3 regions of the Streptomyces sp. KL2 genome follow, and region 1 is predicted to be linked to each of the others. Evidence: predicted binding sites of a transcription regulator. Region 1 holds the regulator's gene; each other region holds the start of a gene.
What was found. Region 1 encodes HrcA, which represses chaperone genes, less so after heat shock. Its sites were predicted from a motif close to TTNGCACTCNGNNNNNCNGAGTGCNAA; they were not measured.
Positions count from the first base shown of each region.

Region 2: groL (chaperonin GroEL) is a predicted target of HrcA. The motif match lies at 1,668-1,694, and genes of this name have one in related genera.
Region 3: groES (co-chaperone GroES) is a predicted target of HrcA. The motif match lies at 2,371-2,397, and genes of this name have one in related genera.

Region 1 covers NZ_CP127170.1:4,114,021-4,118,142, forward strand. Annotated here, with positions in the region: gene hemW (radical SAM family heme chaperone HemW) at 1-26, opposite strand, end outside; gene QPK52_RS18485 (DUF3097 domain-containing protein) at 90-959, opposite strand; gene QPK52_RS18490 (MBL fold metallo-hydrolase) at 1,048-1,761, opposite strand; gene hrcA (heat-inducible transcriptional repressor HrcA) at 1,954-2,970, shown strand; gene dnaJ (molecular chaperone DnaJ) at 2,971-4,098, shown strand.
Region 2 covers NZ_CP127170.1:3,380,445-3,384,566, forward strand. Annotated here, with positions in the region: gene thrC (threonine synthase) at 1-466, shown strand, start outside; gene QPK52_RS15365 (MoaD/ThiS family protein) at 463-741, shown strand; gene QPK52_RS15370 (cold-shock protein) at 1,281-1,484, shown strand; gene groL (chaperonin GroEL) at 1,883-3,511, shown strand; gene QPK52_RS15380 (alanine/glycine:cation symporter family protein) at 3,764-4,122, shown strand, end outside.
Region 3 covers NZ_CP127170.1:2,258,666-2,262,787, forward strand. Annotated here, with positions in the region: gene QPK52_RS10035 (SDR family NAD(P)-dependent oxidoreductase) at 1-3, shown strand, start outside; gene groL (chaperonin GroEL) at 178-1,803, opposite strand; gene groES (co-chaperone GroES) at 1,911-2,222, opposite strand; gene QPK52_RS10050 (THUMP-like domain-containing protein) at 2,735-3,946, shown strand.

The DNA.
Region 1 (4,122 bases):
TCGCCGTCGGGGAGTGCGGAAGGCATGGGGTCCATTGTCCCGCACCCCTTCCAGGACCGGGCCCCGTGCGGCCGCCCGTGCGGCCGGGTTCACGGACCGGCGGGGCCGCCCGTCGGTCCGCCCACCGTGACGTGGTCGATCAGCCGCTCGACCGGGCCGAGCAGCCCCGGCTCCAGATCCGTGTAGTCGCGCACGCTCCCCAGGATCCGCTTCCACGCCGCGCCGGTGTTCTCCGGCCAGCCCAGCGCCCGGCACACCCCCCTCTTCCAGTCCTGGCCGCGCGGCACCTCGGGCCAGGCGTCGATGCCCAGCGCGGACGGCTTCACCGCCTCCCAGACGTCGATGTACGGGTGGCCGACGACCAGCACGTTCTCGCCGGTGACCCGGGCGGCGATCCGGGACTCCTTGGAACCGGGCACCAGATGGTCCACCAGCACTCCCAGCCGGGCCCCGGGGGTGGGACCGAACGCCTCCACGACGGCCGGGAGGTCGTCCACGCCCTCCAGGTACTCCACGACCACGCCCTCGATCCGCAGGTCGTCGCCCCAGACCTTCTCCACCAGCTCCGCGTCGTGGCGCCCCTCGACGTAGATGCGCCCCGCCCGCGCCACCCGGGCGCGGGCGCCCGGCACCGCCACCGACCCCGAGGCGGTGCGCCGGGGCGCCTGCGGAGCGGGCGGGGCCACCGCCCGCGGCCGGACCAGGGTGACGGCCTTCCCCTCCAGCAGGAAGCCGCGCGGCTCCATCGGGAAGACCCGGTGCCTGCCGAAGCGGTCCTCCAGCGTGACGGTGAACCCCTGCGCCGTCTTCTCGCAGCGCACCACGGCCCCGCAGAAGCCGGTCGTGACCTCCTCCACCACCAGGTCCGGCTCGGCGGGCACCTCGGGCGCGGGTCTGCGGTTCCCCGGGGTCCGCTTCCACGGAGGGGTCAGGTCGGGGCCGTACTGTCTGCTGCGCATGCGGTCATTGTGTTACGCGATCCCCACCGCGAAACCCGGGGCGGAAAGCGGAACCCGCCGTGAAACCTGCCGCGTCACCCGTCACCCGTCACCCGACGCCGAAGCGCTCCGCCAGCGCGTCGCGCTGGGCGCGGACGAAGGCGGCGTCCACCACCGCCCCGTGGCCCGGCACGTACAGCGCGTCCTCGCCGCCCAGGGCGAGCAGCCGGTCCAGCGCGGCCGGCCAGTGGACGGGGTGGGAGTCCGGGCCCGCCTGCGGCTCGCCGGACTCCTCCACCAGGTCGCCGCAGAAGACTACGTCCGGCCCGCCGAGGGCGCCGGGGACCACGACGGCCAGGTCGTGGGCGGTGTGCGCCGGGCCGACGTTGGCCAGGAGCACCTCCCGGCCGCCCAGCCGGACGGTCAGCTCGCCGACCACCCGGTGGTGCGGGTGGACGAGCACGTCGACCGCCTCGGCCGCCTCCCGCGGGTCCACACCGTGCCGTACGGCGTCCTCGCGCAGCCCGTCCTTGGAGTGGACCAGCAGGTCCTCGATCCCCACCGCCCCGTAGACCTCCACCCCGGCGAAGGCCGACGCGCCCAGGACGTGGTCGAAGTGCGGATGGGTCAGCGCCACATGGGTCACCGGCCGCCCGAAGCGCTCGTGCAGGTACCGCCGGAGGCGCGCGCCGTCACCCAGCGTCGCACCCGTGTCGACCACCAGCACTCCCGACTCGCCCGCGACGGCCCCGACGGTCTCGTCCCAGCCGGGCATGCGGCGGCGTACGACTCCAGGCGACAGCTCTTCCCAATCCGTCTCCATACCGCGACGCTAGCGCCATCACGCGGGCGGTGCCCGCCGGGGATGTGGTGCGGATCGCCCTCCCGGTCGGCGGCCGCCCTTGCCCTGGCCGTGGTCACCGGCCGTACACTGGCACAGGGTGACTGGCACTCACCGGCTGAGAGTGCCAGGGAAGAGGACCGGAAGAGACGGCCGGACGGGAGGTGCGCCCAGATGCTCAGCGAACGCAGACTCGAAGTCCTGCGCGCCATCGTCCAGGACTACGTGGGCACCCAGGAGCCGGTGGGGTCCAAGGCCCTCACCGAGCGGCACAACCTCCAGGTCTCCCCGGCCACCGTGCGCAACGACATGGCGGCCCTGGAGGACGAGGGGTACATCGCCCAGCCGCACACCAGCGCGGGCCGCATCCCCACCGACAAGGGGTACCGCCTGTTCGTCGACAGGCTGGCGGGCGTCAAGCCGCTGTCCAAGCCGGAGCGCCGGGCGATCCAGAACTTCCTGGAGGACGCCGTCGACCTCGACGACGTCGTCAGCCGCACCGTGCGGCTGCTGGCCCAGCTCACCCGCCAGGTCGCCGTCGTCCAGTACCCCTCGCTGACCCGTTCGACCGTCCGCCACGTCGAGTTGCTGCTCCTGGCCCCCGCGCGTCTGATGCTCGTGCTGATCACGGACACCGGGCGGGTCGAGCAGCGCATGGTGGACTGCCCGGCCCCCATCTCGGAGTCGTCCCTGGCCGATCTGCGCGCCCGGCTCAACAGCCGGGTGGTCGGCGAGCGCTTCTCGGAGGTGCCCAGGCTGGTGCAGGACCTGCCGGAGTCCTTCGACCAGGAGGACCGCGGCACGGTCTCGGCGGTGCTCGCCACGCTCCTTGAGACACTGGTGGAGGAGACCGAGGAGCGGCTGATGATCGGCGGCACCGCCAATCTCACCCGCTTCGTGCACGACTTCCCGCTGACCATCCGGCCGGTGCTGGAAGCTCTGGAGGAGCAGGTCGTCCTGCTCAAGCTGCTGGGGGAGGCGAAGGATCCGGGCATGACGGTGCGAATCGGTCATGAGAATGCTCACGAGGGACTGACGTCAACGTCGGTCGTCTCGGTCGGTTACGGTTCGGGAGACGAGGCGGTCGCCAAGCTCGGTGTGGTCGGACCGACCCGGATGGACTACCCCGGAACGATGGGAGCGGTACGCGCAGTGGCACGTTACGTCGGACAGATCCTCGCGGAGTCGTAAGTGGCAACCGACTACTACGCGGTCCTGGGCGTGCAGCGCGATGCCTCGCAGGACGAGATCAAGAAGGCCTTCCGCCGGCTCGCGCGCGAACTGCATCCCGACGTCAACCCGGACCCGAAGACGCAGGAGCGGTTCAAGGAGATCAACACCGCCTACGAGGTGCTCTCCGACCCGCAGAAGAAGCAGATGTACGACCTCGGCGGCGACCCGATGGGCGGCGCGGGCCGGGGCGGCGGCTTCGGCGGGGGCTTCGGCAACTTCTCCGACATCATGGACGCCTTCTTCGGCGCCGCCTCCCAGCGCGGGCCGAGGTCCCGCACCCGGCGCGGCCAGGACGCCATGATCCGGCTCGACATCGAGCTGGACGAGGCGGCCTTCGGCACCACCAAGGACATCCAGGTGGACACGGCGGTCGTCTGCACCACGTGCAGCGGCGAGGGCGCGGCCCCGGGCACGTCCGCGCAGACGTGCGACATGTGCCGCGGCCGCGGAGAGGTCTCGCAGGTCACCCGGTCCTTCCTGGGGCAGGTCATGACCTCGCGCCCCTGCCCGCAGTGCCAGGGCTTCGGCACGGTCGTGCCCACCCCCTGCCCGGAGTGCGCCGGCGACGGCCGGGTGCGCTCGCGGCGCAACCTGACGGTGAAGATCCCGGCCGGTGTCGACAACGGCACCCGCATCCAGCTCGCCGGCGAGGGCGAGGTCGGCCCGGGCGGCGGCCCGGCGGGCGATCTGTACGTCGAGATCCACGAGGTGCCGCACCCGGTCTTCCAGCGGCGCGGCGACGACCTGCACTGCACGGTCACCATCCCCATGACGGCCGCGGCGCTGGGCACCAAGGTCCCGCTGGAGACGCTGGACGGCATGGAGGAGGTCGACATCCGGCCCGGCACCCAGTCCGGCCAGTCGATCCCGCTCCACCAGCGCGGCGTGACGCACCTGCGCGGCGGCGGCCGCGGCGACCTGATCGTCCACGTGGAGGTCCAGACGCCGAACAAGCTGGACCCGGAGCAGGAGGAGCTGCTGCGCCGTCTGGCCAAGCTGCGGGGCGAGGAACGGCCGACAGGCCAGTTCCAGCCGGGGCAGCAGGGGCTGTTCTCGCGGCTGAAGGACGCTTTCAACGGGCGCTGAGGCGGCACTGAGACGGCACTGGGA
Region 2 (4,122 bases), 730 kb from region 1:
CCTGGGGCTGGTCGAGGACAGGCCCTACAAGATCTTCGGCGCCCAGGCCGAGGGCTGCTCGCCGGTGGCGCGGGCCTTCAAGGACGGCCACGACGTGGTGCGGCCGGTGAAGCCGGACACCATCGCCAAGTCGCTGGCCATCGGCAACCCGGCCGACGGCCCGTACGTGCTGGACATCGCCCGCCGCACCGGCGGGGCGGTGGAGGACGTGAACGACGGGCAGATCGTCGACGCGATCAAGCTGCTGGCCCGGACCGAGGGCGTCTTCGCGGAGACCGCGGGCGGCGTGACCGTCGGCGTGACGAGGAAGCTGATCGAGGCCGGCGTGCTCGACCCGACCCTGACCACCGTCGTCCTCAACACCGGCGACGGCCTCAAGACCCTGGACGCGGTGGCGCCGACCACCGGACCGTCCGCGATCATCCGTCCCAACCTGGACTCCTTCCGAGAGGCTGGCCTGGCATGAGCGTCACCGTCCGAATCCCGACCATCCTGCGCACCTACACCGGCGGGCAGGCCGAGGTGCCCGCCGAGGGCGCCACGCTCGCCGAGGTCATCGCCGACCTGGAGAAGAACCACCAGGGCATCTCCGCCAGGGTGCTGGACGACTCGGGCAAGCTGCGCCGCTTCGTGAACGTCTACGTCGACGACGACGACGTCCGCTTCGCCGACGGCCTGCAGACGCCGACGCCGGACGGTTCGGGCGTCTCCATCATCCCGGCCGTCGCGGGCGGCTGCTGACCCGGCCGTCCCGACCTGGCCCGCCCCGGCCTGAACCGCTGCGATGCCGGGAGCGGCCCACGGCTCCCGGCGCCGCACGCGGGCGGCCCCGCCCCCCGGTCCGTACGACTCCGTACGAGGGGGGCGGGGCCGCCCGCGCGTCTGCTCCCGGGAGGGGGGCGCATACCGCGGACGGTGAACGGAATTGGTAATTCCGCCCCTCGGAGAGCGGTAGAGTGAGCGTGCCTCCCCCCGAATGCGCACTCAGCGCCCATGAGAACGCGACAACTTGCGTCTGGATTTGCCGGGCGAATTGTCGCGTTGGTCCGCTACGCCCGGCCCAAGTTGCCCTACTTTCCCGCCGTTCATGTGCTTATCGGCAATCCGGCGTGACCGGAATTCTCGTCTGACAGACCTGTTGCGGAGGGCGTCTGCCCAGATACATTCAGCCGCGGTCGACGCGTTCCGGCGCACGCCGCCCCCTCTCGCCGGGGGGTGGCAACTGACCCGGGTCCGCGGAGCGCGGGCCCGCGCAAGGGCCGGCAATAGGGGAGTTAGGAATGGCTCAAGGCACCGTCAAGTGGTTCAACGCGGAGAAGGGATACGGCTTCATCGCGGTCGACGGTGGGGCGGACGTGTTCGTCCACTACAGCGCGATCCAGATGGACGGATACCGCACCCTTGAGGAAGGGCAGCGGGTCGAGTTCGAGATCTCGCAGGGCCAGAAGGGCCCGCAGGCGGACATGGTCCGCGTGACGGCCTGAAGCGCCGGACACACGCACCACGACACACATCGGCAGTCAGACGGCACAGGAGGGCCCGCGTCCCCGCAGGGGGCGCGGGCCCTCCCGTCGTGCGCCCGCGCACCGGCGCGCGCCCGAGGCCCGCCCGTGCCCCCCGCGTCCGTCCCGTACCCGGGAGTACGGGCGCGCGGAACCCCTGACGCGCTTGCACTCGGAGGGGTCGAGTGCTAATCATTGGCGTTAGCACTCTGAAGGTGAGAGTGACAAAGCAAGGACCGGTTCGGTGAGGTCCGCAAGCCCGGTGGAGCAAGGAACCGCCGGGCCGGTGGGCCGTCCGTCGCGGGCGCCAGAGCGGTCCGGAGACATCCCAACCCGCCCCTGGCCTTCGGCATGGGGAACCCCAGGGAGGACCACTTCACATGGCCAAGATCATCGCGTTCGACGAGGAGGCGCGGCGCGGCCTCGAGCGCGGGATGAACCAGCTCGCCGACGCCGTCAAGGTCACGCTCGGCCCCAAGGGCCGCAACGTCGTCCTTGAGAAGAAGTGGGGCGCCCCCACGATCACCAACGATGGTGTCTCCATCGCCAAGGAGATCGAGCTCGAGGACCCGTACGAGAAGATCGGCGCCGAGCTGGTCAAGGAGGTCGCGAAGAAGACCGACGACGTCGCCGGTGACGGTACGACCACCGCGACCGTCCTGGCCCAGGCGCTGGTCCGCGAGGGTCTGCGCAACGTCGCCGCCGGCGCCAACCCGATGGCCCTCAAGCGCGGCATCGAGAAGGCCACCGAGGCCGTCTCCGCCGCCCTGCTGGAGCAGGCCAAGGAGGTGGAGACCAAGGAGCAGATCGCCTCGACCGCCTCCATCTCCGCCGCCGACACCCAGATCGGCGAGCTGATCGCCGAGGCCATGGACAAGGTCGGCAAGGAAGGCGTCATCACCGTCGAGGAGTCGCAGACCTTCGGCCTGGAGCTCGAGCTCACCGAGGGCATGCGCTTCGACAAGGGCTACATCTCCGCCTACTTCGCCACCGACATGGAGCGGATGGAGGCGGTCCTGGAGGACCCCTACATCCTGATCGCCAACTCCAAGATCAGCGCCGTCAAGGACCTGCTCCCGCTGCTGGAGAAGGTCATGCAGGCCGGCAAGCCGCTGCTGATCATCGCCGAGGACGTCGAGGGCGAGGCCCTGTCGACCCTGGTCGTCAACAAGATCCGCGGCACCTTCAAGTCCGTCGCCGTCAAGGCCCCGGGCTTCGGCGACCGCCGCAAGGCCATGCTCGGCGACATCGCCATCCTCACCGGCGGCCAGGTCATCTCCGAGGAGGTCGGCCTCAAGCTGGAGAACGCCGGTCTGGAGCTGCTCGGCCGCGCCCGCAAGGTCGTCATCACCAAGGACGAGACCACCATCGTCGACGGTGCCGGTGACAGCGAGCAGGTCAACGGCCGCGTGAACCAGATCCGCGCCGAGATCGAGAACTCCGACTCCGACTACGACCGCGAGAAGCTCCAGGAGCGTCTGGCGAAGCTGGCCGGCGGCGTGGCCGTCATCAAGGCCGGCGCCGCCACCGAGGTGGAGCTGAAGGAGCGCAAGCACCGCATCGAGGACGCGGTGCGCAACGCCAAGGCGGCCGTCGAGGAGGGCATCGTCGCCGGCGGTGGCGTGGCCCTGCTGCAGGCCTCCGCGGTCTTCGAGAAGCTGGAGCTCGACGGCGACGAGGCCACCGGTGCCGCCGCGGTCAAGGCCGCTCTGGAGGCCCCGCTGAAGCAGATCGCGGTCAACGCCGGCCTCGAGGGCGGCGTCATCGTGGAGAAGGTGCGCAACCTGACCCCGGGCCACGGTCTGAACGCCGCGACCGGTGAGTACGTGGACATGATCGCCGAGGGCATCATCGACCCGGCCAAGGTCACCCGCTCCGCGCTGCAGAACGCCGCCTCCATCGCGGCGCTCTTCCTCACCACCGAGGCCGTCATCGCCGACAAGCCGGAGAAGGCCGCGGCCGGCGCCGACGCCGCCGCAGCCGGCATGGGCGGTGGCATGGACTTCTGATCCGCCCGGCGGATCGGCGGTTCCCCACCGGGCGCGCACCGCGCGCACGGTGACGAGGGCGGCACCCCGAGGGGTGCCGCCCTCTCGCTATGTCCAGGATGTGAGATTTGGCACCGTGTCGTGGCCTGACCAGGAGGCGGCGCACCGGATAGCCTCCCGGGGGCCGCGTATGGGCGACCCCCTCCCGCGGTGCTTCCACTCTGTTTCCAGAGCCGAAACCACCCCACACGACTCCTGGACGGCAACGACGCGATGAGCACGCTCGAAACAGTGATCGTCGAGATAAACGATCACTTCTGGACCTACCTGCTGATCCCCCTGGTGGCTGTGGCGGGTCTGTACTTCACCATCCGCTCCCGGGCCCTGCAGATCCGGCTCCTGCCGGAGATCCTCAGAACGGTCGCGGAGCAGCCCCGCGCCGGGGCCGACGGCAGGAAGCCGGTCTCCCCGTTCGGCGCCTTCACCATCTCCGCCGCCGCCCGGATCGGCACCGGCAACATCGCCGGCGTCGCGGCGGCCATCACCGTCGGAGGGCCCGGCGCGGTCTTCTGGATGTGGGTGATGGCGCTGGTCGGCGGCGCCTCCGCGTTCGTTGAGTCCACCCTCGCCCA
Region 3 (4,122 bases), 1.9 Mb from region 1:
TGACGGACGCACCGCCGCTCTTACGGCCCCTCCCCTCCGTCCCGTCCGTCCTGTCCGTCCCGTTCCCCCTCCCCCTCCTTCCCCGCTTCCGCGCGGGGACGCGACGAGGCCCGGCCCCCCTGTGCCGGGGAGCCGGGCCTCGTCGTGTCGGCGGGACGTACCGCGGTGGCCCGTGCCTCAGTGGGCGTGGCCGTGACCGCCCGCGGCGGCCTCCGGCTCCTCCTCGGCCGGCTTCTCGACGACCAGGGTCTCGGTCGTCAGCAGCAGCGACGCGATGGAGGCGGCGTTCTCCAGGGCGGAACGGGTGACCTTGACCGGGTCGATGACGCCGGCCTTGACCAGGTCGACGTACTCGCCGGTCGCGGCGTTGAAGCCGTGGCCCTTCTCCATCTCGGCGACCTTGGAGGTGATGACGTAGCCCTCCAGGCCGGCGTTCTCGGCGATCCAGCGCATCGGCTCGACCAGGGCCCGGCGGACGACCGCGACACCGGTGGCCTCGTCGCCGTCCTTGTCCAGACCGCCCTCCAGCACCTTGGAGGCGTGGACCAGCGCGGAGCCGCCACCGGAGACGATGCCCTCCTCGACCGCGGCGCGGGTCGCGGAGATGGCGTCCTCCAGACGGTGCTTCTTCTCCTTGAGCTCGACCTCGGTGGCCGCGCCCACGCGGATCACGCACACGCCGCCGGCCAGCTTCGCGAGGCGCTCCTGGAGCTTCTCGCGGTCCCAGTCGGAGTCGGTGGTCTCGATCTCGGCCTTGATCTGCGCGACGCGGGCCTGCACGCCCTCGGCCTTGCCGCCGCCGTCGACGATGGTGGTGTCGTCCTTGGTGACGGTCACGCGGCGGGCGGTGCCCAGCACGTCCAGACCGGCCTGGTCGAGCTTGAGGCCGACCTCCTCGGCGATGACGGTGGCGCCGGTCAGCGTCGCCATGTCTCCGAGCATCGCCTTGCGGCGGTCGCCGAAGCCCGGGGCCTTGACGGCCACGGCGTTGAAGGTGCCGCGGATCTTGTTGACCACCAGGGTCGACAGGGCCTCGCCCTCGACGTCCTCGGCGATGATCAGCAGCGGCTTGGAGCTGTTGGACTGGATGATCTTCTCCAGCAGGGGCAGCAGGTCCGCGATGGCGGAGATCTTGCCCTGGTGGATCAGGATGTAGGGGTCGTCGAGGACGGCCTCCATGCGCTCCTGGTCGGTGACCATGTAGGGCGACAGGTAGCCCTTGTCGAAGGCCATGCCCTCGGTGAAGTCCAGCTCCAGACCGAAGGTGTTGGACTCCTCGACGGTGATGACGCCGTCCTTGCCGACCTTGTCCATCGCCTCGGCGATCAGCTCGCCGACCTGCTTGTCCTGGGCGGACAGCGCGGCCACGGCGGCGATGTCGGACTTCTCGTCGATCGGGCGGGCGGTGGCCAGCAGGTCGTCGGAGACGGCCTTGACCGCGGCGTCGATGCCCTTCTTCAGGGCGGCCGGGGAGGCGCCGGCGGCGACGTTGCGCAGGCCCTCGCGGACCAGCGCCTGGGCCAGCACGGTGGCGGTGGTGGTGCCGTCACCCGCGATGTCGTTGGTCTTGGTCGCCACCTCCTTGACGAGCTGGGCGCCCAGGTTCTCGTACGGGTCCTCGACCTCGACCTCGCGGGCGATGGTGACACCGTCGTTGGTGATGGTCGGGGCGCCGAACTTCTTGTCGATGACGACGTTGCGGCCCTTGGGGCCGATCGTCACCTTCACGGTGTCGGCGAGCTTGTTGACACCGCGCTCGAGGGCGCGACGGGCGTCCTCGTCGAACTTCAGGATCTTCGCCATGGTTGCTTGGGTCCTCTCGGAATCCTCGTCAAAGGAGCCGCGCCCCGGCCCCGGACGTCTCGGACGCGGGTACCAGGGCGCGGATCACAGGCAGTCTTCGCGGTGGCTTACTTCTCGATGATCGCGAGAACGTCGCGCGCCGAGAGGACGAGGTACTCCTCGTTGTTGTACTTCACCTCGGTGCCGCCGTACTTGCTGTACAGCACGATGTCGCCGACCTTGACGTCGAGCGGCAGACGGTTGCCGTCCTCGAAGCGACCCGGGCCGACGGCGAGGACGGTGCCCTCCTGGGGCTTCTCCTTCGCCGTGTCCGGGATGACCAGGCCGGAGGCCGTGGTCTGCTCGGCGTCGAGCGGCTGGACCACGATGCGGTCCTCGAGCGGCTTGATGGCAACCTTGGAGCTAGTGGCGGTCGTCACGATCCGACCTCCCCCTTCGGAGATCTCAGCGGGGTTTGGATGTCTGGGGTGGCGACCTGGTAGATCCGTCGTCGCGGGTGCCGGATCTGCCCGTCGCTTGGATTGGCACTCTCCATGGGGGAGTGCCAATGCCGAGACTATGCGGGCGTTAGCACTCAGTCAACCGGAGTGCCAGCGCACGGCGCGTTGCGCGCCGGTGCGCCGGTTCGCTGACCCCGTACCGCGTCACAGGTGCCCGCCCGTCAAGGAGTACCGCCGATGACCGCAGAGCCCCTGCCCGACTGGTTCTGCCCGGCGGCTGGACCGGCTGCCGCCGGACGCACCGCGTTTCGAACTGATCGACGGAGCCCTTGTGATGGTGTCCCCGCGGACCTCGTTCCACAGCCGAGTGATGCGGAGGCCGGCCACCGGCATCCACCGCGGCAAGCTCGTCGTCCCCGTGCCCTTCCCCATGGAGATCGACCTCACCACGCTGTTCACCCGCTGAGGACGGCCGCTGCGATGATGGGCCGGTGCACGCTCCGACCGACGACGATCTCGGCGACCCCGTCTCCGTCTTCCACCGCCTGCTGACCGACGAGGGGCAGGCCCTGCTGGCGGAGCTGCGGTCCTACGACCCCGGGCGGGAGTTGGCCGTCGCCACCAGGCTGCGCCGCCGCCACCCGGCCGAGCTGGTCTCGGCGGCCATCGCCCAGGCCCGGCTGCGGCAGCGGGCGGCCGCGAAGTTCGGGGCCGGGGACGCGGCACGGATGTACTTCACCCCCGACGGCGTGGAGCAGGCCACCCGCGCCAGTGTGGCCGCGTACCGCGCCGGGCGCTTCGCCGCCCTCGGGGCGCGGCGCCTGGCCGACCTGTGCTGCGGCAACGGCGGCGACGCCATCGCGCTGGCCCGCGCCGGGATCGAGGTCCTGGCCGTCGACCGCTCCCCGCTGGCCTGCGCCGTCGCCCGCGCCAACGCCGGGGCGCTGGGCCTGTCCGACCGCATCGAGGTGCGCTGCGCGGACGTGACGGAGGTGGATACGTCCGGCTTCGACGCCGTCTTCGCCGATCCGGCCCGCCGCGGCGGGCGCGGCCGGATCTTCGACCCCGAGGCGTACTCGCCGCCGCTGTCCTGGGCGGTGGAGGCCGCCCGGCGCGCCCCGCTCGCCGCGCTGAAGGTGGCTCCCGGCATTCCGCACGAGGCGGTACCGCCGGACGCGGCGGCCGAGTGGATCTCCGACGGCGGGGACGTGAAGGAGGCCGTGCTGTGGTTCGGCGCCGCCTCGCGCGGGGCGCCCCGGGTGCGCGCCACCCTGCTGCCCGGTCCCCGCACCCTGGACTCCGGCGGCCCGGCGGGCGCCCCCGGCACCGGCCCGGTCGGCCGCTACCTCTACGAACCGGACGGCGCGGTGATCCGCGCGCACCTGGTCGCGGAGGTGGCCGCGCGGGTCGGCGGACGCCTGATCGACCCGACCATCGCCTACGTCACCTCCGACGAGCACCGTCCGACGCCGTACGCGGCCGCGTACGAGATCACCGACACCCTCCCCTTCAACGTCAAGCGGCTGAAGGCGCTGCTGCGCGAGCGCGGTGTCGGGACGCTGACGGTCAAGAAGCGCGGCTCGGCGGTCGAACCGGAGGAGCTGCGCCGGAAGGTGAAGCCGTCCGGCCCGAACGCGGCCACGGTCTTCCTCACCCGCGTCGCGGGCGCCCCGACGATGCTCCTGGGCCACCCGATCCGCTGAGAGAGCACCCGTACGGGTGACGGTCACGCGTTCCCGGGGCTCCGCCGCGATGCCGGAAGCCGCCACGTCGAGCACCGGATGCGGACGGCGCTCCCGTGCCTCCGCGGCGGCCCGCGCGATCAGCAGCGCGCCGATCCCGTGGCCGCGGGCCCGCGGGGCGGCGAGCGACGGCGGCG